DNA from 3 places in the Rahnella contaminans genome. Region 1 is predicted to be linked to each of the others. Evidence: predicted binding sites of a transcription regulator. Region 1 holds the regulator's gene; each other region holds the start of a gene.
The links. Region 1 encodes PhoB, which activates phosphate uptake and scavenging genes when phosphate is short. Its sites were predicted from a motif close to CTGTCATAAAACTGNCNNAT; they were not measured.
Positions count from the first base shown of each region.

Region 2: ugpB (sn-glycerol-3-phosphate ABC transporter substrate-binding protein UgpB) is a predicted target of PhoB. The motif match lies at 730-749, and genes of this name have one in related genera.
Region 3: nudF (ADP-ribose diphosphatase) is a predicted target of PhoB. The motif match lies at 772-791, and genes of this name have one in related genera.

Region 1 covers NZ_JAADJS010000002.1:644,763-647,033, reverse strand. The annotation lists gene phoR (phosphate regulon sensor histidine kinase PhoR) at 1-613, opposite strand, end outside; gene phoB (phosphate response regulator transcription factor PhoB) at 637-1,326, opposite strand; gene sbcD (exonuclease subunit SbcD) at 1,554-2,271, shown strand, end outside.
Region 2 covers NZ_JAADJS010000007.1:43,324-45,594, reverse strand. The annotation lists gene GW579_RS21980 (aminotransferase-like domain-containing protein) at 1-628, shown strand, start outside; gene ugpB (sn-glycerol-3-phosphate ABC transporter substrate-binding protein UgpB) at 851-2,164, shown strand; gene ugpA (sn-glycerol-3-phosphate ABC transporter permease UgpA) at 2,265-2,271, shown strand, end outside.
Region 3 covers NZ_JAADJS010000005.1:309,366-311,636, forward strand. The annotation lists gene tolC (outer membrane channel protein TolC) at 1-603, opposite strand, end outside; gene nudF (ADP-ribose diphosphatase) at 835-1,470, shown strand; gene GW579_RS20665 (DUF1249 family protein) at 1,467-1,892, shown strand; gene cpdA (3',5'-cyclic-AMP phosphodiesterase) at 1,920-2,271, shown strand, end outside.

The sequences.
Region 1 (2,271 bases):
GTCGCGCGCCTTCGAGCTGACGCATCTGCGTGACGTCACGCGCCACCATCAGAAGCTGCCCCTCGGAATACGGCATCACGCGAAACTCGACGTAATGTTCATTATTGAGTTGCAGATTCAGGGCACGGCTGAAGTCACGGGTCTGGATCCAGGTGCGGAATTCCGGATAACGCAGCAGGTTAAAAATATGCTGGCCGTTATCTTCCGGCCAGCGGAAACCGAGCAGATCCTGCGCCAGTCCGTTACACCAGAAGATATTGCCTTCTTCCGTCGCCAGAACCACCGCATCCGGCAGCGATTCGGCACCGCTGCGGAAACGTTTGATCAACTGACCTAATTCACGACGACGTCGCCGGTTGCGCATCTGCATCTGGTTCAGCCCGTAAAACAGCGGTTCCCAGCTCCAGCGCCCGTTCGGCGGGGTGATGCTGCGGTCAAGCCACAGCCAGTGAGAGAGTTTAAGCTGATTGTAATAATTCCAGCCCAGCGCCGCGACCAGCGACGCAAAGAGGAGCCAGCCGAAATGGCCGACGAAAATTCCGAGGATCAGGGCTGGCAGACAAAAGAGAAAAAATTCGCCGGCCAGACGTTTCCATGACAAACGTTCTAACACACAGGTTCTCCGCTGTGGGGGACTCAATAACGCGTTGAGAAACGATATCCGGTACCACGAACAGTCTGGATCATTCTGTCATGTCCACTGGTTTCCAGCGCTTTACGCAAACGACGAATATGCACGTCTACCGTGCGATCTTCCACATAAACGTTAGTGCCCCACACGTTATTGAGCAACTGTTCTCTGCTGTAAACGCGTTCGGAATGGGTCATAAAGAAGTGTAACAACTTAAATTCGGTCGGCCCCATATCGAGCGCCTGCTCGTTGGCCATCACCCGGTGAGACGACGGATCCAGACTGAGCCCCAGCATGTCGATCACTTCTTCGACCGCCATTGGCGAAATCCGGCGCATCACCGCTTTAATACGGGCAACCAGTTCTTTTGGTGAAAACGGTTTAGTGATGTAATCATCGGCACCGACTTCCAGGCCGCGCACCCGATCTTCTTCTTCACCGCGAGCGGTCAGCATCATCACCGGAATTTCGCGGGTCAGTGCTTCACGTTTAAGGTGCTTAATAAACTGAATACCGGAACCGCCGGGTAGCATCCAGTCGAGCAGGATCAGTTCTGGGTAAGGTTCCACTAACTGGCCAATCGCTGAATCAAAATCTTCAGCTTCTACTGCCTGATATCCATTCTGTTCCAGTACAAAACACACCATTTCACGGATTGGAGCTTCGTCTTCAACCACCAATATACGTCTAGCCATCGTAGGTCCTGCCAATAGGTTAGCGATCTTTTATTTGATTGCGGGCGCCATTATGCGTCAGTTTTGTGACAGATTTATGAATGAAAATGATGGTTCATTTAAGGCAAATATGACAGATAAATTCCCGCCATCCTGCTGAAATTGGTCTGATTTATCGGGGACAGGTTCCCCCGCCGACGTTTATACTTTGCACCATTGTCGTCATACAGGGTTCACACGGGAGTCTCATGCGCCTGATCCACACCTCCGACTGGCACCTCGGCCAGTACTTTTTTACCAAAAGCCGCGCCGCTGAACATCAGGCATTTTTGCGCTGGCTGACCGGTCAGGTGCAGCAGCATCAGGTGGACGCCGTCATTGTCGCCGGGGACATCTTTGATACCGGTTCGCCGCCCAGTTACGCCCGCGAGTTGTACAACCGCTTCGTGGTGGAATTACAACAAACCGGCTGTCAGCTGGTGGTGCTGGCCGGGAATCACGATTCCGTCGCCACGCTCAATGAATCCCGCGAACTGCTTTCGTGCCTGAATACGCGGGTGATCGCCACCGTAGGCGAAAATCTGGAGGAACAGGTTTTAGTGCTGAACACGCGTGAAGGCCAGCCCGGCGCGGTGTTGTGTGCCATTCCGTTTTTGCGTCCGCGCGATTTACTCGCCAGCCAGGCCGGACAGTCCGGCAGCGACAAACAGCTCGCGTTGCAGGAAGCCATTGCGGCGCATTATGACGCGCTGTATCAGGCCGCACTGGCGAAGCGTCAGAAACTTGGTGTGCCGTTGCCCATTATCGCTACCGGCCATCTGACCACCGTCGGCGTCAGCACGTCTGACTCCGTGCGCGACATCTATATAGGCACGCTCGACGCCTTCCCGGCCCAGGCATTTCCGCCGGTAGATTACGTGGCGCTCGGGCATATTCACCGCGCCCAGTGCGTCGCAAAAACCGAAC
Region 2 (2,271 bases), on a different contig from region 1:
TGAGCAGCTGGTGAAACTGGCGGCACAGCACGAATTCCTGATTGTAGAAGATGATCCGTACGGCGAACTGCGTTTCACCGAAGAACGCCAGCCGACGCTGTTTGAGCTGTCGAAAGCCCTGTTCGGTCACGCGGATAACATTATCTACACCTCGACGTTCTCTAAAATTCTGGCGCCGGGTTTGCGTCTGGGCTGGGTGATTATGCCTGACTGGCTGTTGCATAAGGTCGCCATCATCAAACAGGCGGCAGATTTGCACGCCAGCGCGTTGTCGCAGAGCATTGCGGAATATTATCTCGGTCTTGGCCGTCTGCCGAAGCAGATCGAAACCATTCGTGCCGCGTATAAAAAGAAATGCCAGGTCATGGCCGAACTGCTGGAACGCGAACTGGGCGACGTGCTGACGTTTGAATATCCGAAAGGCGGCATGTTCCTGTGGGCACGTTTCCGCGAGCCGCGTAACTGCGCTGAGTGGATGAAAAAGACGCTGGAGCAGGGCGTGGTGTTTGTGCCGGGCGAATTCTTCTATGCCGATAACCCGGATCACTCGACCTTCCGTCTGTCGTTCGCCACCGCGACCGAAGAGCAGATGCAGGAGGCGGTTGCCCGCCTGAAACGCGCGCTGTAAAACCCCCGGATTTCCCTTCTTTATAAGGCGCATCGTTCACCCGATGCGCCTTCTTTTTTGCCATCTGTTCGTCACCTGCACTTCATGCTGCTGTAACGTTAATGTCATTTAACTGTTATTTATCTGTAATTTAGCCGTGTCATGTTACCTCCGCATAAAAACGTTTCTCAATACCCCATTTATCTCTGCCCCTTTTACACCAGCAGAATTCAGGAGACAGGCATGTTCATCAACCTCAAAAAAACGGTCATCGGCACCGCGCTGACGCTGGCTTTCAGCGCCAATGCCTTCGCTGTGACAGAAATTCCTTTCTGGCACTCAATGGACGGCGAATTAGGCAAAGAAGTGAACTCGCTGGCCGACCGTTTTAACCAGACACACCCTGATGTCAAAATCGTGCCTGTCTATAAAGGCAAATACGACGAAAGCCTGGCGGCCGGTATCGCGGCATATCGCACCGGCAATGCTCCGGCTATCTTGCAGGTTTACGAAGTAGGCACCGCGACCATGATGGCCAGCAAAGCCATCAAACCGGTCTACGAAGTGTTCAGTGATGCAGGCATCAAAGAAGACGTTTCCCAGTTCGTGCCGACCGTTTCCGGTTATTACTCCGATTCCAAAGGCCGTCTGTTATCCCAGCCTTTCAACAGCTCCACGCCGGTGCTGTATTACAACAAAGATGCGTTTAAGAAAGCCGGTCTGAACCCGGATCAGCCGCCGAAAACCTGGCAGGATATGGCCGCGTACACCGAAAAACTGCGTGAAGCCGGCATGAAGTGTGGCTACGCCAGCGGCTGGCAGGGCTGGATCCAGATTGAGAACTTCAGCGCGTGGCACGGTCTGCCAATCGCTACCAAAAACAACGGCTTCGACGGCACCGATGCGGTTCTGGAATTCAATAAACCAGAGCAAATCAAACACATTCAGATGCTCGAAGACATGAACAAAAAAGGTGATTTCACCTATTTTGGTCGTAAAGACGAATCCACCGCCAAGTTCTATAACGGCGACTGCGCGATGACTACCGCATCTTCCGGTTCACTGGCCGACATCCGTCAGTATTCCAAATTCAACTACGGCGTGGGCATGATGCCTTACGACGCAGACATCAAAGGCGCACCACAAAACGCCATCATCGGCGGCGCAAGCCTGTGGGTGATGAACGGCAAAGACAAAGACACTTACAAAGGCGTCGCCGAATTCCTGCAATTCCTGACCACGCCGGAAATCGCTGCCGAATGGCACCAGAAAACCGGTTATCTGCCGGTGACGACTGCGGCGTATGAGCTGACCAAAAAAGAAGGCTTCTACGAGAAGAATCCGGGTTCTGACGTTGCCACCCGCCAGATGCTGAACAAGCCGCCATTACCGTTCACCAAAGGTCTGCGTCTGGGCAACATGCCGCAGATCCGTACCATCGTTGATGAAGAACTGGAAAGCGTCTGGAGCGGTAAGAAAAGCGCCAAAGAAGCACTGGATACCGCAGTACAGCGCGGGAATCTGCTGCTGCGTCGCTTCGAAGCTTCTGCCAAATAATTTTCTTGCACCTCCCCCCGCGAAGGGGAGGGAGCAAAACAGCCTCCCCCTTTGCAGGGGGAGGAGCCAAACCCGTCATCGCATTAACGAGTAAACCATCATGAGTT
Region 3 (2,271 bases), on a different contig from region 1:
CAGTGCGTTATCCAGGTTATTGCGGGCAGTCACTTCGTTAGCCAATACGGTGTCGTATTGTGAACGGGCGTTTTGCACGTCAGTGATAGCCACCAAGCCAACATTAAAACGCTGCGTGGTTTGATCCAGCTGACGATAAATAGCCTGTTTCTGCGCTTCGGTATAAGAGAGTGAATCGATCGCACTCAATACGTTGAAATAAGCCGTCGCAGAATTCAGGATTAAAGATTGCTGGTCAGTCTGGTAAGACACATCCTGAATACCGGCAGTTTTTTCCTGCAAGGTCAGTGCGCGCCATTTTGACATATCAAAAAGGGTCTGCGTTAATTGCAGGCTGGCGCTGCCAACATCACTATTAACGCCATTCGCATCGCGGTAGCCATTGGTATAACCATAATCCGCACCCAAACCGAGTTGCGGTAATAAAGGACTGCGGCTTTCGTTGATTTTTTCGAATGCAGCATCCCGGTCAGCAGCGGATTTGCGCAGGTCCGGGTTACTCGTCCTGGCTTGCTGATAGACCTGCATCAGGTTTTCGGCCTGGCTTATCGTACTGAAGCCGCCCAGGCTGAGTCCGATGAGAAGGGGGAGCAGTTTCTTCATTTGCATTCCTTGTTGTGCAGCAATGTTGTTATGTATGGTGGCGCAGTCAAATAAACCAATAGACGCGGATTCTAGCAGAGTCAGGCTAGCGGGGAGGTTGGCTTAACGTGCCTTCCCCGCTGGATGTGCCTAAATCTATCACAAACAACCTTGATTATTATTAACGCATTTTCATCAAACTGACCTCAAAGGACGATAAATTGCCTTTATGAGGGAAGAGGAAAACAATCCATGTGTGCATTCAAAAGTTCACCGGTTAGTTTCGGTAAAGATGATGTAGAAATTATTGCACGTGAGACGCGATATAAAGGTTTTTTTTCTATTATTGCATATCGGTTTCGTCACCGGCTGTTTAATGGGGAAATGAGCGGCGAAGTTGTGCGTGAAGTTTTCGAAAGGGGCCATGCAGCGGTGCTGCTGCCTTATGATCCGCAGCGCGATGAAGTCGTGCTGATTGAACAGATCCGCATCCCATGTATTGATTCCAGTGATACCCCATGGCTTCTGGAGATGGTCGCCGGTATCATTGAAGAGGGCGAGACAGTCGAAGACGTCGCCCGCCGTGAAGCACTTGAAGAAGCGAACATTGTGGTAAAACGCTGTAAACCGGCTCTGAATTACCTGGCCAGCCCGGGCGGAACCAGCGAGCGTCTTTCTATTATGGTCGGCGAAGTTGATGCGACAACGGCAGAAGGAATTCACGGTCTGGAAGCAGAGAATGAAGACATCCGGGTGCATGTGGTCAGCCGCGAACAGGCTTACCGCTGGGTGGAAGAGGGAGCGATAGATAATGCGGCGTCAGTGATTGCCCTGCAATGGCTGCAGCTACACCATGAATCCCTGAGAAAAGAGTGGGCCAACGAATGATTAAGCGCTATACCCCTGATTTCCCTGAAATGATGAGATTGTGCGAAACCAATTTCGCACAATTGCGCCGTTTGATGCCGCGCACCGATGAGCCCGGTGAAACAGTGACATATCAGGTGAGTAGCGCCACATATTGCCTGACGATCCTCGAATCGACGCGCTATACGTCGCTGGTGGAAATCAAACAGACCGCACCGGCCGTCAGTTACTGGAGCCTGCCTTCACTGACGGTTCGCCTGTATCACGACGCCATGGTGGCCGAAGTGTGTGCGAGTCAGCAGATCTTTCGCTTCAAAGCACGCTATGATTACCCTAATAAAAAGTTGCATCAGCGTGATGAAAAGCATCAAATTAACCAGTTCCTGGCGGACTGGCTGCGTTATTGCCTTGCGCACGGAGCGATGGCAATTCCGGTGTGTTAGACAGACTTCAACAACAAAGGAAACGATTTGGAAAGCCTGTTTAAACTGCCTTTGGTGAATGGGGCCAAAGTCAGAATTCTACAGATTACAGATACCCATCTTTTTGCCGGTGAAGATGAGACATTGCTGGGCGTGAATACGTTTAACAGCTATCGCGCGGTGCTGGACGCTATAAAAGCACAGCAGCGCGAAGTCGATATCATCGCGGCAACCGGTGATCTGGCTCAGGATCAGTCGGTGGAAGCCTACCATCAGTTTGCCCGTGGTATCAGCGAACTGGCGGCACCCTGTGTCTGGTTGCCCGGTAACCATGATTTCCAGCCTGCAATGGTGAATGCCTTGCAGGAAGCCGGGATCAGCCCCTCCAAACATGTCCTCC